DNA from 2 places in the Streptomyces sp. NPDC107528 genome. Region 1 is predicted to be linked to the other one. Evidence: riboswitches for the same ligand, from Rfam matches in the RefSeq annotation. Region 1 holds a riboswitch; the other holds the start of a gene.

The links. Region 1 has a riboswitch for glycine ahead of gcvT (glycine cleavage system aminomethyltransferase GcvT). Riboswitches for the same ligand answer to the same signal wherever they lie in the genome.
Region 2: linked by a shared signal. The riboswitch ahead of gcvP (aminomethyl-transferring glycine dehydrogenase) and the one ahead of gcvT (glycine cleavage system aminomethyltransferase GcvT) in region 1 are both predicted to bind glycine.

The regions. Positions count from the first base shown of each region.
Region 1 covers NZ_JBVKAV010000013.1:55,055-69,352, reverse strand. The annotation lists gene ACZ7L5_RS35550 (ABC transporter permease) at 1-728, opposite strand, end outside; gene ACZ7L5_RS35545 (ABC transporter substrate-binding protein) at 823-2,574, opposite strand; gene ACZ7L5_RS35540 (ABC transporter permease) at 2,602-3,600, opposite strand; gene ACZ7L5_RS35535 (enhanced serine sensitivity protein SseB C-terminal domain-containing protein) at 3,963-4,763, opposite strand; gene ACZ7L5_RS35530 (enhanced serine sensitivity protein SseB) at 4,945-5,745, opposite strand; gene ACZ7L5_RS35525 (AAA family ATPase) at 5,827-6,501, opposite strand; glycine riboswitch at 6,670-6,768, shown strand; glycine riboswitch at 6,769-6,894, shown strand; gene gcvT (glycine cleavage system aminomethyltransferase GcvT) at 6,933-8,054, shown strand; gene gcvH (glycine cleavage system protein GcvH) at 8,176-8,553, shown strand; gene glyA (serine hydroxymethyltransferase) at 8,569-9,843, shown strand; gene ACZ7L5_RS35505 (L-serine ammonia-lyase) at 9,928-11,295, shown strand; gene ACZ7L5_RS35500 (hypothetical protein) at 11,314-13,212, opposite strand; gene ACZ7L5_RS35495 (serine/threonine-protein kinase) at 13,209-14,298, opposite strand, start outside.
Region 2 covers NZ_JBVKAV010000012.1:7,396-21,693, reverse strand. The annotation lists gene kdpA (potassium-transporting ATPase subunit KdpA) at 1-241, opposite strand, end outside; gene kdpF (K(+)-transporting ATPase subunit F) at 250-339, opposite strand; gene ACZ7L5_RS33435 (hypothetical protein) at 336-542, opposite strand; gene ACZ7L5_RS33430 (APC family permease) at 561-2,402, opposite strand; gene ACZ7L5_RS33425 (APC family permease) at 2,873-4,828, shown strand; gene ACZ7L5_RS33420 (hypothetical protein) at 4,932-5,453, shown strand; gene ACZ7L5_RS33415 (hypothetical protein) at 5,431-5,745, opposite strand; partial or broken gene ACZ7L5_RS33410 (DUF1707 SHOCT-like domain-containing protein) at 5,885-6,010, opposite strand; gene ACZ7L5_RS33405 (TOBE domain-containing protein) at 6,119-6,514, shown strand; gene ACZ7L5_RS33400 (TOBE domain-containing protein) at 6,617-7,036, shown strand; gene gcvP (aminomethyl-transferring glycine dehydrogenase) at 7,269-10,154, opposite strand; glycine riboswitch at 10,331-10,427, opposite strand; gene ACZ7L5_RS33390 (PRC-barrel domain-containing protein) at 10,542-10,949, shown strand; gene ACZ7L5_RS33385 (DNA polymerase IV) at 11,232-12,713, opposite strand; gene ACZ7L5_RS33380 (MerR family transcriptional regulator) at 12,845-13,507, opposite strand; gene ACZ7L5_RS33375 (bifunctional nuclease family protein) at 13,770-14,243, opposite strand.

The DNA of each region.
Region 1 (14,298 bases):
AGACCCTTGGCTCTGGCCGTGCGGATGTAGTCCTCGCCCATTGTCTCCAGCATGCCCGCCCGGGTGAGTCGGGCGTAGAGCGCGGAGAAGAGGAAGGCGAGGCTGACCCAGGGCAGCACCAGGTGCCAGGCCCATTCGGCCGGGTTCTCGGTGAACGGGACGTAGTCGATGCTGTCCCAGATGGGGATCTCGTACACGAAGAGGGCGAGAAGCACCTGGCCGGTGAAGAAGATCGGCAGGGACACGCCGGCGAGCGCGATGAACATCGAGATGCGGTCGATCGGACGGCCCTTGCGCAGCGCCGAGACGACACCGATCGTGACACCGGAGACCACCCAGATCACTGCCGCACCGACGGCCAGCGAGAAGGAGACCGGGATCCGCTCCTGCAGCTGGGGCCACACCTCGACGTGACTCTTGAAGGAGTAGCCGAAGCAGGGGGCCTCACAACGGGTGGCATCGGGACCGAACTTGTAGTCCGCGCCCACCACGAGGCCCTTGATGTAGTCCCAGTACTGGACGGCGATGGGCTGGTCCAGCCCGAGGTTCTGCTTGATGGCGGCGACGGACTCGGGGTTGGCGTCCTTGCCGACATACTGCGTGGCCAGCTGGTCGGCGGTCTGGCCACCGAGTCGTGGCACAAGGAAGAAGATCGCGAAGGTGACTGCGCTGACCACCAGCAGCAACAGCACCGCGCCGAAGGCGCGTCGGATGATGTACGCAGCCACAGCTGTACGGCTCCGGGTGGCCGGGGCGGGTTGTGTCCGCCCCGGCCACCCGGTGCCTTCACCTGCCTTTCAGGGAATCAGGCCTTGCTGGTTACTACTTGGCGGAGCTCATCAGCACGTAGTCGTACATGCCGAGGTAGGCCTGCGTGACCGTGACGTTCGCCGCGGACTCCGGCCGCAGCAGCAGGTTCTTGCGATAGATGACCGGGACGACCGAGGCGTTGTCGAGGACCATCTTGTCGATGTCGCCCCAGGCCTTGGTGCGGGCCGCGTCGTCGGTGTTGGCGATCGCGTCCGTCAGGGCCTTGTTGATCTTCGGGTCGTCCAGCTCCATCAGGTTGTTGCCGCCGGAGGGCTTGATGGCGGCACCGTTGATGATCTGGTCGAGGAAGCCGAAGCCGGTCGGCCAGTCGGCACCCCACGCCATCGAGAGCATGCCGAGCTTGTTGTCGTGGACGTAGCTCGGGACACCGGCGAAGTTCGAGAAGTACTTGCCGGAGGGGAACTGCTTGATCTCGATGTTGATGCCGATGTTCTTCAGCGACGCCTGGACGGCCGTCGCCTGCGCCACCTCGGCGGGGCGGTCGGAGCGAGCGGTCAGGATCGTGTTGAAGCCGTTGGGCTTGCCACACGCCTTCAGCTCTTCCTTGGCCTTGGCCACGTTGCCCTTGTGGCCCTCGGAGGCGTAGGTGTCGAACTTGGTGTAGCCGTTGACCGACGGCGGCAGCAGCGTGGTCGCCACGTCACCCTTCGGCGAGCCGCCCATCGCGTCGAGCACCGACTGCTTGTCGAGACCCCACTGAACGGCCTTGCGGCAGTGGATGTTGTCGAACGGCGCCACGTTCACGTTCAGCGCGATGTACTGCGTCGCACCGGCGTAGGAGCTGTCCGTCTGGGCGGCGTTCTTGCCCTGGAGGACCTTCGGTTGGGTCTGCGGCTGGACACCGGTGCCCGCCGCGTCGGCCGTGATCTTGTCGGAGAGCAGGTCGTTGTCGACCGTCACCGGGTTGACCTTGAACTTGATCGTGACCTTGTCGGCCAGCGCCTTGCGGATCGGGTCCGTCTTGGCGTCCCAGTTCTTGTTGCGCACGAGGGTGGCGCCGCGGCCCTCCTCGTACGACTGGAACTGGTACGGGCCGGAGGACACGATGTTCTGCACGTACTTCGCGCCGTTGTCCTTGGCCTGCGGCACCGGAGCCGTCTGCGAGAACGTCGCCAGGTAGTCGAAGTCCGCGAACGGCGCCTTCAACTTGAAGACGATCGTGCTGTCGTCCGGCGTCTCGATGGACTTCAGACCGTCGGCGGCCTTGTCCTTGTAGGGACCCTTGTACTTGTCGCCGCCCTCCAGGTACGACTTGAAGTACGTCGGACCGTTGGACAGGGCCTCGGGCGCGAAGTTGGAGCGCTCGATGGCGTACTTCACGTCCTTGGACGTGATCGGCGTTCCGTCCTGGAACTTCACACCCTGGCGCAGCTTGTACGTCCAGGTCTTCGCGTCGGCGCTGGGCTTGCCGAGGGACTCCGCCAGGTCGGGAACGACCTCGAGGCCTTCCTTGCCGGCCGCCGGCTTGAACGTGGTGAGCGCACGTGCGTAGAGCCGGGAGAAGTTCTGCACCCAGCCGTAGTACGTGTTGCCCGGGTCCAGGGAGTCCGGCACGTCCGAGTGCTCGTACGCGACCGTCCCCCCCTTCTTGGTGGACGGGTTGACTATGGAGGTCAGCGCGGCGTCCTTCTTGCCGCTGCCTCCGCCGTTGCCGTCGTTGTCATCCCCGCCACCACATGCGGCAGCACCCAGCGAGAGCGCCACGACCGACGCGATGGCGGCGGTCACCCTTCTCGTCTTCACCTGAGGAAAGCCCCCTCTATCGATGGATCACTTGCTGCGAGGGTCGAGGGCGTCACGCAGCCCGTCACCCAGCAGGTTGAAGGCCAGGACGGTGATGAAGATCGCCAATCCGGGCACGAACATGTACTGCGGATCTGCTGTGTACAGATCGACAGCGTTGCTGAGCATGCCGCCCCAGGAGGCCTGCGGCGGGGCGATGCCGACTCCGAGGAAGCTCAGCGCAGCCTCGAAGAGGATGTTCGTCGGGATGATCAGCGTCGCGTAGACGAGGATCGGCGCGACGAGATTGGGGAGCAGCTCGCGGAACAGGATGTACGGCCCGCGGGCACCCAGACTCGTGGAGGCCTCGATGAACTCCCGCCTGCGCAGGGTCATGGTCTGAGCGCGCACGATGCGCCCGATGTAAGGCCAGCTGAAGAACCCGATCACGAAGATCAGCACGCAGATGCGCAGCGGAAGCCCTTCGAGTCCGAAGAAACCGTCCTGGACGGAGGCGGAGATGGAGATCGCGAACAGCAGCAGCGGGAACGCCAGGAAGGTGTCCATCAACCGGCTGATGACGCTGTCGATCCAGCCGCCGTAGTACCCGGCGATCACGCCGAGCACCGTGCCGATGCACACGGACAGGAGCGTGGCGCCTCCCGCGACCAGCAGCGACACCCAGGAGCCGTCGATGATGCGGGCGAGCATGTCGCGGCCGTACTGGGGGTCGACACCCAGCGGGTGGTCCCAACTCATGCCGCCCCAGCCGCCCTTGGGGGCGAGCAGGGCCGGGTCGATGAGGTCCTGGTTGAACTTGTTGGGGTCGAGGTTGAACACCCACTGGATCGGCTTGGAGAGCACCGCCATCAGCACGAGGCAGATGACGACGATGCCACCGGCCATCGCCACCTTGTCGCGCTTGAAGCGCATCCAGGCGATCTGGGAGAGCGAACGCCCCTCGATCTGGCTCTTCTTGACTCCGGCGAGAACGGCCTCGGGCTGCGCTCCGGCCTCCGCTCCGGTTGTCTCGATCGGTGCGGTCACAGTGAGATTGACCCCTCTCGGCCGGCGGTTGCCGACCCCCCTGGCTGCCGCTGTAGCGGTTGCTTCCACTCGTACACAGGACCGACCGGCCCGTGTCTTGCCGGGAGTCTTCAACGCTTTGGCGATCTGTTGCCAGAGCTGACGGGGAAAGGATGCGCAACCGTGATGCTGTCTGAGGGGTTCCGTTATCCGAACAGTGGGTATCGACCGCCGGACGGGGGCCAGTTGGGGCGTATGAGGGCGGACCGGGACCTTCCGATCGCATCTACGCGCGGAGATCGACCTGGGAAACCGCAGTCGAAGACCCTTTGCACCTACGACATTCGGGTTGCCGACCGATCAGCAGGTTAGCCGATGAATGATCAGTAACGGCCCTGTGCCGGTGGGTAGCCGTAACCGGCCGCCGGTGCCTGCGCGGGGGCGGCGACGTGTGCCTCGCGGTCGTAGAACGGGCGGGCGCTCGCTCTCATCCACATGGCGACCGGGTCGTCCTCGTCGGACATCGCCACGGTCGAGACGGGCAGCCCGTCGGGGACCGCGCCGATCGACTGCGACATCATCGAGCGCACCGAGTCGACCGCGGGCGGGCTGGTGTCGTACACGTCGAGCCCGATGGCGAGATACGGCGCACCGAGCGCCGGCTGCACCCAGGCGCGGCGCAGCGAGCGGACCGCCGGGGTGCGGTGGGCGTTCTGCGCGAGGAGGGCGTAGAACTGCGGGATCTCGATGCCGGGTTCCGACAGGCGCAGCGGGCCGGCGGGCTGGCGGTCCAGGCCGGTGGCGATGCGGCGCAGGTCGAGCCACGGGATGCCGACGCCGCCGCCCGGGGCGTGCGGGTTCAGCCAGAGGCCGTAGTGGTCCGGGTAGAGGGTGCGGGCCACGTCGATGCCGTCGACGACCTCGTAGCTGCGGTTCCAGCCGCTGGCGGACAGCTCCTGGGCGGAGGTCACGCACGGGGCGTAGCCGTAGCCGTCGACGTCCATGTTTCCGTACTGTGCGTCCGGGGAGCCGCCCTGGCCGTGCCACAGCAGCATCCAGACCTGGCCGGAGGACGGGGTGGCGAGGGCGCGCAGGAGGGCCTCGTAGGCGTCGTAGCGCCCGGGCGTCACCTGGCGCAGCATGTGCTCGACCTGTCCGGTCGAGGTGGTGCCGCTCGCGCTCACCTTTTACCGCCCCTTCGGGAAACATGGCTTTGTCCCTCAGCTTAGGCGCTCCGCCGGGAGAGCCGGGGAGAGCTCGGGACCTATTGTGGTCTGCGGACTGCGGGTCACATGTGGCTTGTCGCGCCCGCGCGGCGGAGCCGCACTTCGATACAGCCCCGCGCTCCTGGAGGGGCGCTGCCCCTCAGGGACGCTGCAAGTCACGTTGGTAGAAGGGGCGCACCTGCCCGCGCATCCAGGCGATCACCGGGTCCTCGGCCACGTCCAGCAGGACCAGGTTGACCGGCCACGGGACCGGGGCTCGGCCGAGGGCCCGGGCCAGGGCGTCCATGGGGATGGCGCGCAAGTCGCCCTCCCAGAGGGAGAGTTCCACGCCGATGAACATCACCGGGGTGGCCGTCTCGATCGACGCGAGGCAGCGGCGGGCCGTCGTGACCACGCCGGTTTCGGCGAACTCGGCCGACGCCACCGCGAGGAAGTCGATCGGGTCGTCCTGCCAGTCGGGCTCGTAGAGCTTGACACGGCCCCCGGAGGTGAGGCCGTCCAGCGGGGTGCGGCCCACACGGCAGAGCTCGGCCACCGCAGCCGGGGGCAACGGCACGCCGACCACGCCGTCGGGGTTGACGGCGATGCCCACCTGCGGCGGCAGACCACGGGCGAACTCCACCGCGGGGGCGATGGTGTACGACATGTGGGAGCCGACGACCTGGCGGAACTGTTCCTCGGAGCTGAAGACCGGCACGTACGCCTGGCCCTCGATCTCCACGGTCGGCAGGTCCAGCGGGCCGCTGGACGGGCCGCCGCCGGCCGGCAGGGGTACCCAGACGAAGCTGCGGCCCAGTACCTCGATGATCCGGCCGCCGGCCGAGGGAAGACCGAGGGAGGCCGAGAGCACCTCCTCCAGTTCGTTGCCGGGCCACCCGCCGTGGGAGTGGAGGTGTGCCCCTGCCGGGAAGTCCGCGGGGAGTTCCGCTGGGAAGTCCATCTACTCTCAACCGCCTGCTGTGAACCGCTGCTGTGGCTCAAAAGGCTAGCGGGTGGCCGTCATGTACAGGTCCCCGGCCGGTCAGCCCGTGAACCCGATCCGGCGCAGTACGCCCGCCGCCTCCCGGTCGATCAGCACCGCCGAGCCGCATCCCGGGGGCAGATGACCCTTCTCCACCGAGCGCAGCAGGTGGGCCGCGGCCCTGCGGTGGCGCAGGAAGGCGTACCGCGAGACGCCGCGGCCGCGCTCGCGCTGGCCCTCCAGGGCCGTGTCCGGGTCGACGTCGAGCAGCAGCAGGTGCAGGGTGCCGCCGCGGCGACGGGCCTCGCGGGCCAGCCAGGCGCGCACCCACGCCTGCGTACCGCAGTCGTGCACGACGACGCCCTCGCCGGAGCGCACGGCGCGGCGCAGGCCGGCGTAGTGCGCGAGACGGACCAGGGGGCGGTAGACGGCGTAGGGCAGGAAGCCGGGCATGCGGGCGTCCCAGCGGTCCCGGGTGTCCTGGGAGTCGATGCGGGCGCCCTTCACCGTCCGCCGCATCAGCGTGGACTTGCCGCTGCCGGGCAGTCCCGTGATCACGACGAGGTCCTCGGGGCCGAAGAGCAGCACGTGCGGGCTGTGGCCGGAGCGCTCGCGGAGGTCACGGACCACCGGTGCGACGCGCGTGCCCGGAGCCTCGACGGCCGGGGCCGCGGGCTGCTTGGGCAGCGCGATGCCCGACGTCGTGGCGTACGCCGTGGTGCGCTTCACCGTCATCGTCCTCCTCCGGTTCAGGATTCCCCATCCCCACTGAGCGTAAAGAGAAGGTAATGGATGATCTCTCGCATTTTCGTTCACTTCCTGCCACAACCCCGTTACAGACGTGGCCTGCCGAAGACGAGCCAGGCGTGCAATGATGTCCGCGCCAACTGCATACCGGCCGTTTGAATCCGCGCGGGAGAGTCCCCAGCAGTGCATCGCTGGGGCGCCGAAGGAGCAAGTCCCTCCCTTGAATCTCTCAGGCACCGTTACCGCGCGGGCGAGGCACATCTGAAAAGCGAGTCCCCCTTTTCGTCGAGAAGAGGCGTGACTCCACCCAAGGTGCAAGCCGTGACCTGGCCCTCGCCGGTCATGGCGAACCTCTCAGGTTCCGATGACAGATGGGGAGGAACGACCTCGCCCGTCATGCCTTGGGAGAAAACCGTCCGATGAGCAGTACAGAAGAACTCCGTCACACCGCGCTCGATGCCCTGCATCGCTCGCTCGGCGCGACGATGACCGACTTCGCCGGCTGGGACATGCCCCTGCGCTACGGCTCCGAGCGCGACGAGCACAACGCCGTGCGTACCCAGGCCGGGCTCTTCGATCTCTCCCACATGGGCGAGATCACCGTCACCGGCCCCGCCGCGGCGGCGCTCCTGAACCACGCCCTGGTCGGCAACATCGCCTCCGTCGGCATCGGCCGCGCCCGCTACACCATGATCTGCCGGGCCGACGGCGGCATCCTGGACGACCTGATCGTCTACCGGCTCGCCGAGACCGAGTACATGGTCGTCGCCAACGCCTCCAACGCCCAGGTCGTGCTGGACGCGCTGACCGAGCGGGCCGCCGGCTTCGACGCCGAGGTCCGTGACGACCGGGACGCGTACGCCCTGCTCGCCGTGCAGGGCCCGCAGTCCCCCGGCATCCTCAAGTCCCTCACGGACGCCGACCTGGACGGCCTGAAGTACTACGCCGGTCTGCCCGGCACCGTCGCCGGTGTCCCCGCCCTCATCGCGCGCACCGGCTACACCGGCGAGGACGGCTTCGAGCTGTTCGTGAAGCCGGAGCACGCCGTCGAGGTGTGGCAGGCGCTGACCAAGGCGGGCGAGGGCGTCGGCCTGATCCCGTGCGGCCTGTCCTGCCGTGACACGCTGCGGCTGGAGGCGGGCATGCCGCTGTACGGCCACGAGCTGACCACGTCCCTCACGCCCTTCGACGCCGGGCTCGGCAGGGTGGTGAAGTTCGAGAAGGAGGGCGACTTCGTCGGGCGCGAGGCGCTCGCCGAGGCCGCCGACCGTGCCTCGCAGAACCCGCCGCGCGTCCTGGTCGGCCTGATCGCCGAGGGGCGTCGCGTCCCGCGTGCCGGGTACCCGGTCGTCGCGGGCGGCGAGGTGATCGGCGAGGTCACCTCCGGTGCGCCCTCCCCCACGCTGGGCAAGCCCATCGCGATGGCGTACGTCGACGCGGCGCACTCCGCGCCGGGCACGGCCGGGGTCGGCGTGGACATCCGCGGCAGCCACGAGCCGTACGAGGTCGTGGCGCTGCCCTTCTACAAGCGGCAGAAGTAGCTCCAGAAGTAGAGACTGGCAGCGGCCCATGCGTGAGCCTGCGCACATTTGCGCTGCTCACGCACGTTTCCAGCGGTCCCCCCTTCATCACCACTCCCGCGCGTACAGGAGAATTCAGGCCATGAGCAACCCCCAGCAGCTGCGCTACAGCAAGGAGCACGAGTGGCTGTCGACCGCCGAGGACGGCGTCTCGACGGTCGGCATCACCGAGTTCGCGGCCAACGCGCTCGGCGATGTCGTCTACGCCCAGCTCCCCGAGGTCGGCTCGACCGTGACCGCGGGTGACACCTGCGGCGAGCTGGAGTCGACCAAGTCGGTGTCGGACCTGTACTCCCCGGTCACCGGCGAGGTCACCGAGATCAACGAGGACGTCGTGAACGACCCGGCACTGGTGAACTCGGCCCCCTTCGAGGGCGGCTGGCTGTTCAAGGTGCGCATCACGGAGGAGCCGGCCGACCTGCTCTCCGCCGATGAGTACGTCGCCCACACCGCCGGCTGAGGAGTTACACCCCTTATGTCTGACAAGTCGCTTCTGAACACGCCCCTGCACGAGCTCGACCCGGCGATCGCCGCCGCGCTCGACGCCGAGCTGGAGCGCCAGCAGTCCACCCTGGAGATGATCGCCTCCGAGAACTTCGCGCCGGTCGCGGTCATGGAGGCGCAGGGCTCGGTCGCCACGAACAAGTACGCCGAGGGCTACCCGGGCCGCCGCTACTACGGCGGCTGCGAGCACGTCGACGTCGCCGAGCAGATCGCCATCGACCGGGTCAAGGAGCTGTTCGGCGCCGAGTACGCCAACGTCCAGCCGCACTCGGGCGCCTCCGCCAACCAGGCCGCCCTGTTCGCGCTGGCCCAGCCCGGCGACACCATCCTCGGCCTGGACCTGGCCCACGGCGGCCACCTCACGCACGGGATGCGGCTGAACTTCTCCGGCAAGCAGTTCAAGGTGGTCCCGTACCACGTGGACACCGAGACCGGCCTGGTCGACATGGCCGAGGTCGAGCGGCTCGCCAAGGAGCACCGCCCGAAGGTGATCATCGCCGGCTGGTCGGCGTACCCGCGGAAGCTGGACTTCGCCGAGTTCCGCCGGATCGCCGACCAGGTCGAGGCGTACCTGTGGGTCGACATGGCGCACTTCGCCGGTCTGGTCGCGGCCGGGCTGCACCCGAACCCGGTCGAGCACGCGGACGTGGTCACCTCCACCACGCACAAGACGCTCGGCGGCCCGCGCGGCGGCATCATCCTCGCGAAGAAGGACTTCGCGAAGAAGCTGAACTCGTCCGTCTTCCCGGGCTTCCAGGGCGGCCCCCTGGAGCACGTGATCGCGGCCAAGGCGGTCTCCTTCAAGGTCGCCGCGAGCGAGGACTTCAAGGAGCGCCAGCGCCGTACGGTCGAGGGTGCGCGGATCCTCGCCGACCGTCTGACCGCCGCCGACGCCCGCGAGGCCGGCGTGAACGTGCTGTCCGGCGGCACCGACGTGCACCTGATCCTCGTGGATCTGCGTGAGTCGGAGCTGGACGGGCAGCAGGCCGAGGACCGTCTCCACGAGGTCGGCATCACGGTCAACCGCAACGCCGTCCCGAACGACCCGCGCCCGCCGATGGTGACCTCGGGTCTGCGCATCGGCACGCCCGCCCTGGCCACCCGCGGCTTCACGGCCGAGGACTTCGCCGAGGTCGCGGACGTCATCGCCGCGGCGCTGAAGCCGTCCTACGACGCGGACGCGCTGAAGGCCCGGGTCAAGGCGCTCGCGGACAAGCACCCGCTGTACCCCGGTCTGAACAAGTAGTTCCTTTTTGTGGGGTGTCCCGCACACTCGTAGGTGAGCGGGACGCCCCACGCCCCTGTTCCACCCCGTATTGAGGAGTCCCCCGTGGCCATCTCGGTCTTCGACCTGTTCTCGATCGGCATCGGCCCGTCCAGCTCCCACACGGTCGGTCCGATGCGCGCGGCACGCATGTTCGCCCGCCGGCTGCGCAATGAGGGTCTGGTGGACTCCGTCGCGTCCGTACGGGCCGAGCTGTACGGCTCCCTGGGCGCGACCGGCCATGGACACGGCACCCCGAAGGCGGTGCTGCTCGGCCTGGAGGACGCCTCGCCGCGCACGGTGGACGTGGAGACGGCGGACCAGCGGGTGGAGGCGATCAAGAGCGAGGGCCGGCTGCGGCTGCTCGGTGAGCGCGACATCCCGTTCTCCTTCGACGAGGACCTGGTCCTGCACCGCCGCAAGGCACTGCCCTACCACGCGAACGGCATGACGCTGTGGGCGTACGACGCGTCCGGCGGGGAGCTGCTCGCCAAGACGTACTACTCGGTGGGCGGCGGCTTCGTCGTCGACGAGGAGGCGGTCGGCGCTGACCGCATCAAGCTGGACGACACGGTCCTGAAGTACCCCTTCCGCACAGGCGACGAGCTGCTGCGGCTGACGCAGGAGACGGGCCTGTCGATCTCCGCGCTGATGCTGGAGAACGAGCGGGCCTGGCGCACGGAGGAGGAGATCCGCGCGGGCCTGCTGGAGATCTGGCAGGTGATGCGGGAATGCGTGTCGCGGGGGATGTCGCGGGAGGGCATCCTGCCGGGCGGCCTGAAGGTCCGCCGCCGCGCCGCGAACACCGCCCGCAAGCTGCGCTCCGAGGGCGACCCGAAGGCGCTCGCCATGGAGTGGATCACGCTCTACGCGATGGCCGTGAACGAGGAGAACGCGGCGGGCGGCCGGGTCGTGACCGCCCCGACGAACGGCGCTGCGGGCATCATCCCGGCCGTCCTGCACTACTACATCAACTTCGTGCCCGGCGCGGACGAGGAGGGCGTGGTCCGCTTCATGCTGGCCGCCGGCGCGATCGGCATGCTCTTCAAGGAGAACGCGTCCATCTCCGGCGCCGAGGTCGGCTGCCAGGGCGAGGTCGGCTCCGCCTGCTCGATGGCGGCGGGCGCGCTCGCGGAGGTGCTCGGCGGCTCCCCGGAGCAGGTCGAGAACGCCGCCGAGATCGGCATGGAGCACAACCTCGGCCTGACCTGCGACCCGGTCGGCGGCCTCGTCCAGATCCCGTGCATCGAGCGCAACGGCATGGCCGCCGTGAAGGCGGTCACGGCGGCGCGGATGGCCATGCGCGGGGACGGCTCGCACAAGGTGTCCCTGGACAAGGTCATCAAGACCATGAAGGACACGGGCGCCGACATGTCCGTGAAGTACAAGGAGACGGCCCGGGGCGGGCTGGCGGTCAACATCATCGAGTGCTGATCCCGCACGGATCGCCGGCTAGACGAAGAGCATCAGGGCGACCCCCAGCAGTACGACGATCACGACGAGGCTGCTTCCGATGAAGCAGCCTGGGTTGTTCATCAGGTCGGAGATCCGCACCATGGCGGTGGGCGGCTCCGGCGTGAAGGCGGACGGCTGCGCGGGGGCCGGGATCGCCTGGGGTGCCGGGGGCACGGACATGGGGCGGGGCAGGGCGGGTGCGGGTGGCGGCCCCTCGTTACGGCTCATCGCGTCCCGCAGGAGCTGGCTCCACAGCACCGGCGGCAGGTCGGGGATCCTTCCGTTCGCCGGTTCGATGATGCTCTGCCGGAGCCAGTTGCCCGTGGTGGGGTGAGGGTCCCGGCTCATGCGGTACAGCAGTTCCTGCAGATCGCGCAGATAGCGTTCGTCGCGGGCCAGCGGTGCGACGGCCCAGGTGAAGAGGCCGGCCGAGAGGTCGGTCATGGCCTTCCTCGACGGTTGCTCCCCGTTCGCCGTCTGCGGGGTGAAGTACAGGTTCCTGTGCAGCACCTCGGCGCACAGCTCGTGCCGCACGTCCAGGTCACGCGCCTCGACACGGTCCGGCCGGCCCAGCTCGTTCAGCAGCAGCTCCACCGAGTCCCGCGGCAGTTCGGCGGAACGCAGCTCGCCGAGGAGCACCTCGTCGGGCCGCGTGCGCAGATCCGCCATCAGGAGGCTGCGCCGGCTCCCGTCCCCGCGCCGGTACTCGCGCAGGTCCCGGCGCAGGGCATACAGGGCGTGGGTGTCGTGGCCGTTCGGGCTCCCGTGGGTGTGCGGCGGCCGGAATGGCTGCGGTGGCGTCACGGGGGCAGGGGGCGGCGTCGCCGGAGAGGTCGCGGGTGCGGGGCTCGCATACGGTTCTCCGTACGGCTCCGGGGCGACGGTGGCCCGGGCGGCGGCGGGTGTCGTGGGCCGCTCCGGCTCCCGGTCCCGCGTTCGCCTCGCTTCCCGATCCCGATCCCGATCCCGGTCCTGCTCCCTCTCCTCCCCCAGGATTCTCCAGAGCCGGTCACGGCGTCGCTCCCAGTCCAGGGTCGCGCCGTCGGGGAGTTCCCCGACGAGCTGCGGTACGCCAGGAGCCGCCTCCCGGTGCGCGAGGAGGTAGTCCACCAGCCGGGTCGCCGCCTTGTGCTCGAAGCGTGGTTTGCCGTGCGGGCGGCCCATGACCCTGGCCAGCGGGCCGGAACCGCCCGTATCAGGCTCCCAGCGCGGGACGGCCATCAGCCGCAGGGCGTGGGTGTCGACGGAGTCGCAGGTGGCGAACGTCCACTCCTGCTCCAGCCAGCGCCCGAACAGCAGAAAGAGCCCGAGATACACCAGCGGTACGGCGTCCCGGTCCGGCCAGTCGCGCGGGGTCTCCTCCTCCAGGAGCAGCGACACCCGCTGCGTCGGATCGCGCAGCAGCTCCGCGGTGGTGAGGATCAGCGCGTGCGCGACCTTCGGCAGCCGTTCCAGCATCTCCGGCAGCCGCTTGTGCGCGAGGTCGTCGAGTCTCGCGGAGTCGATCTCGGGCAGCCGCCCCGACGCCTGCTCGGCCCTCTCCTGCTTGCGCCAGCCGGGGTACGCCAGTCCGAGGCACTCACGGACCCTGAGGGTGTCTCGGTCGCCGATCAGGACATGGCTGACCGTGCTGGGCCGGCCGCCCCGGTCGGTGGTGGGCCAGCGCTGGACGAGCAGGACATCACCGTCGCGGGACACGGTGCGCACGACGCTCGGCCGTGCCGCCGCCGCGCCCGACACCCACAGCAACGGGCCCAGTTCCCGGCCGAGTTCCTCGGCCCGCTCGGGCTCGCAGGAGTGCGCGACGGCGTTCATGCCGGTGCCCTGCCGGCCGTGGTTGCCGTCCCAGCGGAAGACGGCCTGGTGGACCGGGCCCCGGTCCTGGAAGTCGCTCACCGATGTTCCCCTCCCTCGGATCCCTCGGGCTCCTCGGGGCCTTCGGACCTCTCGAATCCTGCGGACGTCGCGTCGAATCCCCCGGCTTCGTCCCACGGCACCGCCTCCAGCGCGGGCGCCTCGCCCACGGCGAACGCCTCGGCGCCGCCCGGCACTCGGATCAGCCCGTGCATCGCCAGCAGCGCGACGAGCGGCTCCAGCACCCGCCGGGGCCCCGCGCCCGCCGGATAGCGGCCCTGGTCCTCCTGGCCGCCGGTCGCGGACGCGATGTGCAGGGTGCAGCGGCGGATCGCGTCGAAGGGGCGCAGCCACGCCTGGCCGGCGTGCCGGCGCAGCAGCCCGTGGACGTCCCGGCTCTCCTCGCGCATGAGCGCCGGGTCGAGGGAGCCGCCCGGCGGGCGGGTCAGCCACCGGTCGACGGGCGGCTGGAACCTGAGGAGGTCCGCCTTGCCAAGCACCATCGCGGCCGGCACGTCCACGTACGGGCCGTTCTTGGGCAGCCGGTCCAGGACGGTACCGAAGGCGAGGTCGCCGTCCCGGTTCACCTCGACCCCCCAGCGTTCCCTGGCGTGGTCCAGCTGCGGCAGCGGGAGGGCCAGCGCCGGGTCGACGACGAAGACCAGGGCGTCGACGCCCAGCAGGAACCGCAGCGCCGCGTCGGTGCGTACGAGGTCCTCGCCGCCGAGGTCGAAGAAGGCGACCGGGCGCACCTGCCCGCGGGCGTCGGTGATCAGCAGGGACTCCACGAAGCGGGCGAAGTCGTCCAGACCGAGCGCGGCCGTGTGGTCCAGGACCTTGCCGTTGCGCAGCGGCTGCACCCGTTCCCGAACGAACCGGGCGTGCTGCTCCGGATTGACGGACTGCCACTTCAGGCCGTACGGCTCCAGCCCGCCGTCGGTGATGGCCGCGATCATCTGGGTCAGCAGATGGCTCTTGCCGGTGGAGGACTGGCCGACCATCGCGACGGTCAGCGGGCGGCCGTACGTCAGGTAGGGCACCGGGATGAAGTGCTCGGGGAAGTCCGGGTCCGCCGTGCACTTCTGGACGGCGCCACGCATGATGTCGGTCCGCCGCACGGGGTTGGTG
Region 2 (14,298 bases), on a different contig from region 1:
GCAGCAGGTACAGGAACAGCACGCCCGCCACCGAGAAGGCGAGCACACCACGCAGATACGCCGGCCAGCGCATCTGCGTGTCGGGGTCGGCACCGATGCCCTTGTAGATCCACTTCTCGACACGCCAGTGCTTGTCGGAGGAGTAGACCCTGGCCATGTGGTTGCCGAGGGGTATGTAGGCGAGAGCCAGCGCGCCGATCAGGGCGAGCAGTTGGAGGACGCCTGCGAGTACGGGACCCATGTCTGCTCTCAGAACCTCTCCGGGAAGATCAGGGCGAGGATGAGATAGCCCAGCAGGGCGACGGCCACGACGAGGCCGACGATGTTCTCGGCGGTCACAGCTTGGTCACCCCCTTGGCGACGAGCGCCACCAGCGCGAAGCACACGATCACGGTGACGACGAAGGCCAGATCGGCCATCGTGAACTCCTGGAGTGAGGATCGGTTGAACAGGGACGATTCGAGGAAACAGCCTGTGTGGCCGGATTCGGCCACCGTTGACGGGTCCCTTACGGCGCTCTGCGCCTCCTTGACGGGACTCATACGCGGCCCGGCCCGAGGTCAGGACAAGCGGAACCGCAGCCGGCAGATCACCGCGTCGGTCTCCCGCCGTACGGCGTGCGCGACGACGGCGCCCCGCTGGTTCTGAAGGAGCCGCTGCCACAGCCGCTCCGGCTCGGTGTCCGGGATCAGGACGGTGACCCGGGTGGCCGGTTCGGCCGCCATGACGTCCCGCACGTAGGCGGCGATGGGACGGCCCGGACTGCGCCGCTCGCAGGTCAGCCGCACCAGAGGCACGCCGGGGTCCCACTCGGCCCAGGACCGCTCCAGGGCGTGCAGGGCGGCCCGGTCCTCGGGGTCCGGGTAGCAGACGGTGACGGCACGGACCTCGTCGCCGAGGGAGGCCGCGGCGGTCAGGGCCTCCGAGGTGAGGCGGGACAGGGATGACACGGGGACGATCACGACGGACCGGGCGCGGTGCGGACGCTCGGGGACACGGCCGAGCCCCAGCCGCTCGCCGATCCGTCCATAGGCGCGGTGCACGGTCTCGAAGGCCACGACCAGCAGGGGCAGGGCGATCACTGTCAGCCAGGCGCCCTCCTTGAACTTGGTGGTGGTCACGACGACGGCCGCGACACCGGTGAGCAGGGCACCGAAACCGTTGAGCGCGGCCTTCCCCTGCCACCCCGGCCCCTTTCCGAGCCGCCAGTGCCGGACCATGCCGACCTGGGCGATCGTGAAGCCGACGAAGACGCCGATGGCGAACAGCGGCACCAGGGTGTTGGTGTCACCGCCGGAGAAGACCAGCAGCGCGGCGGAGACGACGGCCAGGGTCAGGACACCGTGCCGGTGGACCTGACGATCGGCCTTGAGCATGAAGACGTGCGGCAGATAGTTGTCGCGGGCCAGCAGCTTCAGCAGCACCGGAAGGCCGCCGAAGGAGGTGTTCGCGGACAGGGCCAGCAGGATCATCGTCGCGAACTGGATGACGTAGAAGGCCCAGTTGTGGCCGAGCGAGGCGTCCGCGAGCTGGGCGAGGACGGTGACGCCCTCGACCGGCTGGAGGTGGAAGCGCGAGATCAGTACCGACAGGCCGATCAGCATCACACCGAGCACGGCACCGAGGGCGAGCTCCGCGTGCTGGGCGCGCTTGGCGCGGGGGACTCGGAAGGAGGGGACGGCGTTGGCGATGGCCTCGACGCCGGTGAGGGCGGAGCAGCCGGAGGCGAAGGCCTTCAGCAGCAGCAACGCGCCTACGGTCGTGGCGTTGTCGGCGAGCACGGAGGCATGGCCGGCCGCGGCCGCCGTGCTGACCGGCTCGGACCGGAACAGGCCCACCCCGATCAGCACGAAGATCGATCCGACGAACACGACGGTCGGCACGATGAATACCCTCGCCGACTCCACGATGCCCCGGAGGTTGACGGCCGTGACGAGCGCGAGCACGGCCAGGCACAGCCACAGGCGGTCGTCGTAGAGGGCGGGGAAGGCGGAGGTCAGCGCCGCCACGCCGGCCGTGACGGCGACGGCGACGTTGAGGACGTAGTCCAGGACGAGCGAGGCCGCCGCGACCAGGCTCGTGCGCCTGCCCAGGTGCGTCCTGGCCACGGCGTAGGAGCCGCCGCCGTCCGGGAAGGCCGCGATCACCTGGCGGTACGAGGCGACCAGCACCGCCAGCAGGGCGGCGATGGCCAGCGTGACGGGAAGCGTGAAGCCGAGGCCGTGCGCGCCGGCGGCGGCCAGGACGAGCACGATCGCCTCGGGCCCGTAGGCCACCGACGCCATGGCGTCGAGCGAGAGGGCGGCCAGCCCGGTGACCGCGGTCAGCCGGTGCCGATCACCGGTGTCCGGCGGCTCCTCGTCGGCGACGGGCGCCCCGGGCTCGTTGGCAAGGACGGACATGGTGCGGGCTCCTTCGTACGGGACGAAAAGCCGCACGCGGAAACCCGCGCGCGGGCACCAAGGTTCTGTCCGGATCCCGCCGTTCCCTGCCACTCCTTGCGCGTTCTTCGCGCTGAACCGACCGTCCTTGACGGCACTTTGACGCCCCGAGGGGGCTCGGGGAACTTCGCGGCCGGCCAGGGTCAACCCCTACCGGCCGAACCGCAGGCACCGCTCCCGGCGAACACCGTCACGCTGGGTGTCCACCCTCGGCAGACCGCCTCGCCCGCCACGCGCGGCCCGTCCCCGCCCCTATGTCCCCGGAGCTCGATCAATGCTGTTCGCCACGCCCCGACCCGGCCAGTCTTAACGGAAGCTTGACGCCCATGACCCCCTGATCCGTGGGCCCATGCGTCACTCTCCGCTTACGCTGATCCCGCCGTCCGCGTGATGGCCGAAATCGCGCCGACCCGCACATCAGGAGCACGCCGATGGCCACGACCGAACACTCGACGTCCAGTCGCGTGCGCTCCTGGATGCTGCAAGGGCTGTCCGACATGGGCAAGGGCCACGGCCCCGGGGGCCCGCACGCCGAGCCGGAGCCCGCACACAAGGGCCGGCCCTGGTACCGCGTCATGTGCCTCACCGGCGTCGACTACTTCTCGACCCTCGGCTATCAGCCAGGAATCGCCGCCCTTGCGGCCGGCCTGCTCTCCCCCATCGCCACGATCGTGCTCGTGATCGTCACGCTGGCGGGCGCCCTGCCCGTCTACCGGCGGGTGGCCGAGGAGAGCCCGCACGGCGAGGGCTCGATCTCGATGCTGGAGCGGCTGCTGTCCTTCTGGAAGGGCAAGCTGTTCGTCCTGACCCTGCTGGGCTTCGCCGCCACCGACTTCCTGATCACCATCACCCTGTCGGCCGCCGACGCCTCGACCCACCTGGTCGAGAACCCGCACCTGAACAGCGCCCTGCACGACAAGCAACTGCTGATCACCCTCATCCTCGTGGCCCTGCTCGGCGCGGTGTTCCTCAAGGGGTTCCTGGAAGCGATCGGCGTCGCCGTCGTCCTGGTCGGCATCTATCTCGCGCTGAACGCGGTCGTCGTGGTCTCCGGCCTCTGGCACGTCATCACCGAGGGGCATGTGATCACCGACTGGTCCAGCGCCCTCACGGCCGAGCACGGCAACGTCTTCGTCATGATCGGCGTGGCCCTGATCGTCTTCCCCAAGCTCGCGCTCGGCCTGTCCGGCTTCGAGACCGGCGTCGCGGTGATGCCGCACGTCAAGGGCGACCCGGGTGACACCGAGGCACAGCCGCAGGGCCGGATCCGGGACACGAAGAAGCTGCTCACCACCGCCGCCCTGATCATGAGCTGCTTCCTGATCACGACGAGCTTCATCACCACGCTGCTGATCCCTGAGAAGGAGTTCGAACCGGGTGGCCAGGCCAACGGCCGCGCGCTCGCGTTCCTCGCCCACGAGTACCTCGGCAACGCCTTCGGCACGGTCTACGACGTCTCGACCATCGCCATCCTGTGGTTCGCCGGCGCCTCCGCCATGGCCGGCCTGCTCAACCTGATGCCGCGCTATCTGCCCCGCTACGGCATGGCACCGCACTGGGCCCGCGCGGTGCGCCCGATGGTCATCGTCTTCACCCTGGTCGCCTTCCTCGTCACCTGGATCTTCGACGCGGACGTCGACGCCCAGGGCGGCGCTTACGCCACCGGTGTCCTGGTGCTGATCAGCTCCGCCGCGATCGCCGTGACCATCGCGGCCCACAAGGCCGGTCAGCGGAACTGGACCGTCGGCTTCGCGGTCATCTCCGCGGTGTTCCTGTACACCACCGTCGTGAACGTCATCGAGCGCCCCGACGGTGTGAAGATCGGCGCCTGCTTCATCGCCGGCATCATCCTCGTCTCCCTGCTCTCACGGCTGATGCGCGCCTTCGAGCTACGCGTGACCAGCGTGACGCTGGACGACATGGCGGAACGTTTCGTCCGGGACATGGCCAGCCGCAAGATCCGGTTCATCGCCAATGAACCCGACCGGCGCGACAAGGCCGAGTACCGCGACAAGATCGAGCAGATCCGCAACGACAACGACGTCCCCGTCCAGGAGGACTTCGTGTTCGTCGAAGTGACGGTCACCGACCCGTCCGAGTTCGAGGCGGGCGTGACCGTACGCGGCGAGGTCCTGCACAACCGCTACCGGGTCCTCACCCTGGAGTCCTCCTCCATCCCCAACTCCCTGGCCGCGCTGCTCCTGCACGTCCGCGACACGACGGGCTGCATCCCCCACATCTACTTCGAGTGGACCGAGGGCACTCCCTTCGCCAACTTCCTGCGCTTCTTCCTCTTCGGCCAGGGCGAGGTCGCCCCGGTCACCCGCGAGGTGCTGCGCGAGGCGGAGCCCGACCGTGACCGCCGGCCCCGGGTGCACACCGGCTGAAACGGCCGCGGGCATCAGGATCGCGTCAAGGTTGCACCGGTAAGGCGTCAGAGCACCGACAGCTGCGGTCCCTCCGGCGCCCCGGAGCCCTACCGTCTGCACTGTGCAGGGAAGCGGACCCCTTCCGGTGCCGACCGGCGACCGCCACTGGCGTGGCAGCGCCTGGTTCGCGGTGGGCTGCGCGCTGGCCTTCCTCGGCATGACCCTGCTGGTCGACCTGGACGGGGAGACGCTGACACCGCCCCGCGCCCTGCTGTGGCTGGCCCTGACCGCTCTGCTCTTCACGATCCTGCTCCCCCAGCGGGTGACCGCGGGGCCGGGCTGGCTGGCGGTGCGTGGCCTCGTACGACGGCAGTCGGTGCGGACGGACGCGCTGGTGGCCGTACGACAGCACGGCCGCGTCTCCGCCCTGCTGACCCTGCGCGACACCGACGGCTGCCGCCTGGACCTGGATCCGCGGATCCTCGTCGCCAACCCGCTGCTCTGGCACGAGTTGGACACCGGGGTACGGCGCTCGCTCGAACGCGGGACGCTCCTCGAAGGCACGGACGTGGTCGAGCGGTTGGGGCATCAGATCGACGACGCCACGGCACAGGCCGTGCTCAGGGCGTCGGGGATGTTCTGAACGCCGTGCGCCGCGGGGGACGTACCACTATTCGGCCGTACTGCATCCGCCCGGCGATCTCGACCCGCAGGACGACCGGCGCACTTGCCTCAGCGGCCGGACGCGTCCTGACCTTGGCGTAGTCGATCGCCAGGGAGTCGGTGTCCACCACCATGCCGGGCCGCGTGACCAGCCTCAGTGTGCCGCCGCGCATGTCCAGGTCGATCCGCAGGGCCCCGCCGGCCATCACCGCCTGCGTGAAGTCGAGGGTCACATCGCCCCAGGACGACTCGATCTCCAGCCGTCGGGGCACCACCCACTCCCCGCACCGCCGAACCGCCCTGTTGCGCGATCCGGACGACGTCCTTGACCTCGACGCCGCCCGGCGCCGCCGGCAGATCCACCGTCAGTTCGGCCAACTCGCCCACCGTGCGGGCGGAGAGAGCGGCGGTCACCCGCTCGTCCAACTCCTCAATGGTCAGCCTGCCCTCCCCCGCCGCAGCGTTCAGCACGTCCACCGCGCGGTCCCGGTCCACGTCCGAAGCACGCAGCCCCGTGTGCGACAGCTCAGCCGCCATACCCTCACCCCGTTCGAACCCGACCGCCCCCACTGACGCCATATCGCGTTATACCCAACGGCCAACCCACTGCCTCGAGTTCCCCGCCCGGCCCCTATCGTGACCGGCATGCAGTCCTACACGATCGGCCAGGCGGCGCGGCTGCTCGGCGTGAGCCCCGACACCGCGCGCCGCTGGGCGGACGCAGGCCGCGTCGCGACCCACCGCGACGACACCGGACGACGACTCATCGACGGCAAGGACCTCGCCGCGTTCTCCGTCGAACTCGCCAGGTCCGGCGCCGACGGGGAGGAGGCCTCCTACACCTCCGCCCGCAACGCCTTCCCCGGCATCGTCACCGCGATCAAGCTCGGCGACGTCGCGGCCCAGGTGGAGATCCAGGCCGGCCCGCACCGACTGGTCTCCCTCCTGACCCGCGAGGCGGTCGAGGAACTGGGCCTGGAGGTCGGCATGGAGGCCACCGCCCGCGTGAAGTCGACGAACGTCCATATCGACCGCACGTAACCGGACAGTCGACGCCGTTACGGTAGGGACCGGAGTCCGCAAACCCGTACAAATCCCCATCCTCTCCCGCTCCCACACCAACCGTCTGCGAGGCGTCCCTCCATGAGCCTGAGCATCCGCAACCAACTCCCCGGCACCGTCACCGCCATCGCCCCCGGCGAGGTCATGGCAACCGTCAAGGTCCACCTCGACGGCGGTCAGGACCTCACCGCGGCGATCACCCTGGACGCCGTCGAGGACCTCGGCCTGGCCGAGGGGACCGGCGTGACCGCCCTCGTGAAAGCCACGGAGATCTCCCTCGCCACCGCACCGATCAGCGGCCTGTCCATCCGCAACCAACTCCCCGGCACGGTCACCGGCATCGCCACGGGCGGCGCGATGGCCTCGGTGAAGATCGCCGTGGACGGCGGCGTCGTGACGGCGGCCATCACCAGGGACGCCACCAACGACCTCGCCCTCGCGCCCGGAATGCCCGTAGTCGCCCTGGTCAAGGCGACGGAGGTGGCACTGACGACGGCGTGACGCGGGAGGGCTCCGCCCGCCGACGTGAGGCCAGACGGGTGCCCCCGCCGCCGGCCTGACGCACGGGGGCTGCCCCCACCGGCCCGACGCACGGGGGCTGCACGCACCGACCGCACGCACAAGGGCCGCACCCCGGCCTCACGCACGAAGGCCGCACCCCGACCTCACGCACAAGGGCCCCGCCCGGCCGAACACGGCCAGAGCGGAGCCCTCGATCATCTACGCCGGTGCGTCAGCCCTCGTACGCATCCATCGGCGGGCAGGAACACACCAGGTTCCGGTCGCCGAAGGCCTGGTCGATCCGGCGCACCGGCGGCCAGTACTTGTCGGCGGCCGACACCCCGGCCGGGAACACGGCCTCCTCGCGGCTGTACGCGTGCTCCCACTCACCGCCCAGCGCACCGGCGGTGTGCGGAGCGTTCCGCAGCGGGTTGTCGTCCGCGGGCCACTCACCCGACCCGACCTTCTCGATCTCCGCACGAATGGCGATCATCGTCTCGCAGAACCGGTCGAGTTCGTTCAGGTCCTCGGACTCGGTCGGCTCGATCATGAGCGTTCCGGCCACCGGGAACGACATCGTCGGCGCGTGGAAGCCGTAGTCGATGAGCCGCTTGGCCACGTCGTCGACGCTCACCCCGGTCGCCTTGGTCAGCGGCCGCAGGTCGATGATGCACTCGTGCGCGACGAGCCCGCCCGGCCCGGTGTAGAGCACCGGGTAGTGCGGCTCCAGCCGCTTGGCGATGTAGTTGGCGGACAGCACCGCCACCTGCGTGGCCCGCTTGAGCCCCTCGCCGCCCATCAGCCGTACGTACGACCACGAGATCGGCAGGATCCCGGCCGAACCCCACGGCGCGGCCGAGATCGGGCCGACGCCCGTCTCCGGCCCGGCCGCGGGCTGCAGCGGGTGGTTCGGCAGATACGGCGCCAGGTGCGCACGCACACCCACAGGGCCGACGCCCGGACCGCCACCGCCGTGCGGAATGCAGAAGGTCTTGTGCAGGTTCAGGTGCGAGACGTCACCGCCGAAGTGCCCCGGCTTGGCAAGCCCCACGAGGGCGTTGAGGTTGGCGCCGTCGACATACACCTGCCCGCCGGCCTCGTGCACCTGAGCGCAGATGTCGGCGACGTGCTCCTCGAACACCCCGTGCGTCGACGGGTACGTGATCATCAGCACCGACAGCTCGTCCCGGTGCTTCTCGATCTTCGCCCGCAGATCCTCGACGTCGATCTCACCGTCGTCGGCGGTCTTCACGACGACGACCTTCATACCGGCCATGACGGCGCTGGCGGCGTTGGTCCCGTGGGCGGACGACGGAATCAGACAGACGGTGCGCTGCTCGTCCCCGTTGGCCCGGTGGTACCCGCGTACGGCGAGCAGCCCGGCCAGCTCACCCTGCGACCCGGCGTTGGGCTGCAGCGACACCTTGTCGTAGCCGGTGACCTCGGCGAGACGTTCCTCCAGCTCGCGGATGAGCGTCAGATAGCCCTGCGCCTGCTCGGCGGGCGCGAAGGGGTGCAGCTGCCCGAACTCCGGCCAGGTGACCGGCTCCATCTCGGTCGTCGCGTTGAGCTTCATGGTGCAGGAGCCCAGCGGGATCATGCCGCGGTCGAGCGCGTAGTCGCGGTCGGCGAGCCTGCGCAGGTAGCGCAGCATCGCGGTCTCGGAACGGTGCTGGTGGAAGACGGGGTGCGTGAGGACCTCGTCGCTGCGCAGCAGCCCGCCCGGAAGGGCGTCCTCGGCTCCCTCGTCCAGCGCCTCGACGTCACCCTCGACCCCGAACGCCGTCCATACGGCACCCAGTTGGGCCCGCGTGGTGGTCTCGTCGCACGCGAGGGACACGTGGTCGGCGTCGACGAGGCGCAGGTTGACGCCGTTCTGCCGGGCGGCGGCGACAACTTCGGCGGCCTTCTCGGGCACTCGCACGGTCAGCGTGTCGAAGTAGGAGCCGTGCACGACCTCGACACCACCGGCCGTGAGGCCCGCGGCGAGGACGGCGGCGTACCGGTGAGTGCGCCGGGCGATACCGCGCAGCCCGTCGGGACCGTGGTACACGGCGTACATCCCGGCCATCACCGCGAGCAGCACCTGCGCGGTACAGATGTTGCTGGTCGCCTTCTCCCGCCGAATGTGCTGCTCACGCGTCTGGAGAGCCAGCCGGTACGCCCGGTTCCCGTCGACATCCACGGACACACCCACGAGCCGCCCCGGCAGGCTGCGCGCGAACTTCTCGTGTACGGCCATGTAGCCGGCGTGCGGCCCGCCGAAGCCCATCGGCACACCGAACCGCTGCGTCGTCCCGACCGCGATGTCCGCCCCGAGCTCACCGGGGGACTTCAGCAGTGTGAGCGCGAGCAGATCGGCGGCGACGGTGACGAGGGCGCCGAGCTCATGGGCCTGCTCGATGACGGGCTTGATGTCCCGTACGACGCCGGAGGCGCCGGGGTACTGCACCAGCACGCCGTTGATCTCACGCCCGGCGATCTCGGCCGGAATGCCGTCGCTGAGGTCGGCGACCACGACCTCCACGCCGGTGGGCTCGGCACGGGTCTCGATCACGGCGATGGTCTGCGGAAGCACGTCCGCGTCGACCAGGAACAGCCCCTTCTTGTTCTTGCCCATCCGCAGCGACAGAGCCATGGCCTCCGCCGCGGCGGTCCCCTCGTCCAGCAGCGAGGCACCGGAGGTCGGCAGTCCGGTGAGGTCGGCGACCATGGTCTGGAAGTTCAGCAGGGCCTCGAGCCGCCCCTGCGAGATCTCGGGCTGATACGGCGTGTAGGCCGTGTACCAGGCAGGATTCTCCATGACGTTGCGCAGGATGACCGGCGGCGTGAAGGTCCCGTAGTACCCGAGCCCGATCATCGAGTCCAGCACCTGGTTGCGATCGGCGAGCGATCGCAGCTCGGCGAGCACCTCGGCCTCGGTGCGCGCCCCCGGCAGTTCGAGGGAGTCGGCGTTCTTGATCACATCCGGCACCGCGGCGGCGGTGAGTTCGTCGAGCGAGCCGTACCCGACCTGGGCGAGCATCTTGGCCCGAGCCTCATGATCAGGACCGATATGACGCTGCTCGAACGGAATACCCTGCTCGAGCTCGGAGAGCGGAATGCGATGGGCGGTCATTGCGGAGGCCTCCTGGTCTGACACGACCTTCGAGGGGCACCACGGCGCGGGTACCCGGACGGCCTCCCCCTCTGTCATCTCAACCTGAGAGCTTCACCGGGTCACCACAAGGTGCCCGGTTTTCACCGTCGGTGAGAGCGGAGGCCATCGACACCCGCCCTGCTTTCCAGAGTGACCTCGTCCGTGCGGTACGTGTGCCTGAGAGATTCCGGGGAGGATTTGCTCCTTCGGCGCCTCCGGATGGTTCCCGGAGGACTCTCCCGCACGGGGTCAGCAGCCGCTAGCCAGCCTACCAGCGGGGTCAACGCACGGTCCTTCGAGTGGCCGGGCTCACCAATGTGCCCTTTCGTAGTGCTTACGGATGAGTTGCGACCAAGTGGAGGGCCCGTGCAGACCGACATCGATCCGCGCAATCTGATCGGCCGCAAGGCTTTCGACCGCAACGGCACCAAGATCGGCACCATCGACGAGGTCTACCTCGACGACGCGACCGGAGTGCCGGAATGGGCGGCGATACGCACCGGTCTGTTCTCCCGGGACGCCTTCGTCCCCCTGGAGCCCAGCGATCTGGTCGAGGGCAGCCTCCACGTCCCCTTCGACCGCGCCCTCATCAAGGACGCCCCCGATTTCGGCGTGGGCCGCCACCTCTCCCCCGAACAGGAACTCCAGCTCTACCACCACTACGGCCTCGACGTAACGTCCGCGCCCCCACCCCCCGACCGGGACTTCGGCAACCTGGCAACCACGGAAACCCCGGACGACAACGGCCCCCGCACATCCCGCCCTCACTCCTGAAGACGCCCCCTTCCACCGCACATCCCCAGGCCCACGGAGGTCACGCCCACCTCCGCGCGGTCGAGTTCTCTTGCCCCAGCCGCACCCCATCGCAACGCAACGCCGCGGCGGCGCCCACCCGGCAGCCGACCTCACCCAGCTGCGGGCAGCCGTGCCGCTGGGGCGGCACGGGTGGGCGCAGCGGCACCCCGCAAGCGCGGGCGAGCGACCCACCCCCCTTCGGCGCCCCCAACGCCGGGCCCCCGGGGCACCAACCCGCGTCCGGTTCCGCCCGCCCCCGCCCTACCCAGGCACCACAGGCGGCGCCTCCCCCACGCCCCCACCGCCCCGCTCCCCTTCCCGCCCCAGGAGACCTGCCTCCACGCCTAGAACCCCACCAACCCCATGCCCCCCACCTCCCGCATCTCCCCCGGCGCCCCCATACCTCGCCCGCACCAACGGCAACGGATCCGCTGCCTCCAACCCCGGATCGTCGACCCGGAACGTCCGCACCCGCCCCGGCCCCGACGACTCAGGCGTCTCGAACCGCACAGTCACCCGCCCCAGCCCACTCCCCTGCACCCACCCGTGCCCGTGCTCGACGTGCCGCACATCGTGCCCCGCCACCCACCGCCGCTCGACGGGCGGCGCAGCCTCCCGCTCCGCAAAGGCCTCCTCGGGATCGCCCTCCTCGCCGTGCTCGACCCGCTCCCCCGCCACCTGCGCGAACAGATCCTCCTGCGTGTAGTCGGCCAACCCGGTGACCCCGACCCCCAGCAGCCGTACCCCACCCGTCGTGTCCACGGAATCCAGCAGCCGCAGCGCGGCCTCGCGCACCACACCCGGGTCGTCCGTCGGCCCACGCAGCGTCTCGGACCGGGTCAGGGTCGAGAAGTCGAACCGACGCACCTTCAGCACGATGGTCCGCCCGGACAGGCCGGCCCCCCGCAGCCGCCGAACACAACGATCGGCCAGCCGCTGCACCTCCAGCCCCACCCGGACCCGGTCATGAATGTCCACGTCGTACGTGTCCTCGACCGACACCGACTTGGCCTCCCGCTCGGCCACCACGGGCCGCTCGTCGTGCGCCAGCGCCATGGCGTACAGGGCATGCCCATGAGCCTTCCCCAGCAGCCGTACGAGCTCGTCCTCACCCGCCTCGGCGATCTCGTCGACCGTGTGGATTCCGGCCCGCCGCAGATGGTCCCCGGTCGCCGGCCCCACCCCCGGCAGGGTCCGCACCGACATGGGCGCGAGCAACGCCCGCTCCGTCCCCGGCTCGATCACCACCAGCCCGTCGGGTTTGGCCTCCTCCGAGGCGATCTTCGCCAGCATCTTGGACGCGGCGAGGCCCACCGACCCCGCGAGCCCGGTGACGGCCCGTATGTCGGCGCGCAGCTTCACTCCCACCAGCCGCGCGGACTCCTCGTCCCAGGCCGCTCCTCCGGCCTCCAGGTCCACGAACGCCTCGTCCAGGCTCAGCGGCTCCACCAACGGCGACAGCTCCCGCAGCAGGCCCATCACCTGCTCGCTGACGTCGCGGTAGATCCCGAAGCGCGGCACGAGATACGCGGCATTGGGCGCCAACCGGCGCGCCTGCCCCATGGGCATCGCCGAGTGCACCCCGAACACCCGGGCCTCATAGGACGCGGTCGCGACGACTCCCCGCGGACCGAGCCCGCCGACGATCACGGCTTTGCCGCGCAGGCTCGGCTTGGATGCCTGCTCCACCGAGGCGTAGAAGGCATCCATGTCGAGATGCAGGATCGTAGGCGCGTTCCTCACATCTCCGATGCTGCCTCACGTTACTGACAATGCCCTGCTGCAACCGCCTGATACGCCGCCCAGGCAGGCCCATCGACCCCATTCCGCCCGCCGCCACACTGCAACTGCGACGGCGTCCCGGCGAGGGCTGCTCAGACCGCCCGGTTTCGCCGCCGAGCCAGCTCGTCCGCCGGATTGTGCCCGACCAGGGTCTCGCCGGTGTCGATGCGCTCCCCGTGCAGCTGCGACAAGGCGCTCTCGACGTCCCGCCACACCACACCCACGGCGATCCCGAAGACCCCCTGCCCACCCTGGAGCAGCGCGTGCACCTCGTCCGGGGAACTGCACTCGTACACCGTCGCACCGTCGCTCATCAGCGTCAGGCGCTCGAGATCCCGAAAGCCGCGCTCCCGCAGATGCTGCACGGCGGTACGGATGTTCTGCAGTGACACACCGGTGTCCAGGAACCGCTTGACGATCTTCAGGACGACGACGTCCCGGAAGCTGTAGAGCCGCTGCGTCCCGGACCCGTGAGCGGGCCGCACGCTGGGCTCGACAAGGCCGGTGCGCGCCCAGTAGTCCAGTTGCCGGTATGTGATGCCCGCGGCCGCGCAGGCCGTCGGACCGCGATAGCCGATCTGCTCGGTCGCCATGGACGCCGCCCCTCCGCCGCTGCTCGGCACGGCCGTCGGTCGCTGCGGAGCGTGATCGGCCGCGCTGCCCTGAAGCGGGCTGGTGTGAAGCGGGTACGGGCCGCTCGCCCCGAGACTGCGTCCGGGGGCACCCCCAGCCGTACCGTCGCCGCTGCTTCTCACGCCGACCTCCGTCCTTGACCTGCCTTCTCGACGGTAGGCAGTCACCAGGGGTGCGTCAACGATCGCCACACTCGGCACGCCGAGTGATAATCACCCTAGGAGTGGTTTCCCGTGCCCCACCGCGGGGAAAGGCTAGCCGAATGCGCTCGAAGCAGGCCGCAGGACGCTCTCCCTCGCCGCTGGCAAATGCCGGCATTTGAGCCGTAACGGACTGTGGGCCCCGCCACCACGGACCGCGAGTCCGCCGGGCGCCCACACCGCCTCACTGGCTGCTGGTGCCGAAGTCCTCGGGCGAGATCTGGTCGAGGAACTCGCGGAACTTCTCCACCTCGTCCTCCTGCTCGTCCGGAATCGCGATGCCCGCGTCGTCGAGCACGCCGTCGCTGCCGTAGATCGGCGTTCCGGTGCGCAGGGCCAGCGCTATGGCATCGGAGGGGCGGGCGCTCACCTCGACGCCGCTGGCGAACACCAGCTCGGCGTAGAAGACGCCCTCACGCAGATCCGTGATGCGTACTTCGGTGAGCTCCTGGCCGACGGCCTCCAGCACGTCCTTGAACAGGTCGTGGGTCAGCGGTCGCGCGGGGGCCATGCCCTGCTGGGCGAAGGCGATAGCCGTCGCCTCCCCCGGCCCGATCCAGATGGGGAGGTAGCGGTCGCCTCCCACTTCACGCAGGAGCACGATCGGTTGGTTGGAGGGCATTTCGACCCGGACACCTACGACATCGAGCTCGTTCACACAGCAACCCTAGGCCGTGCTCGGGACGTTTGGGTAGTCGGGCCGAGAACGGGTG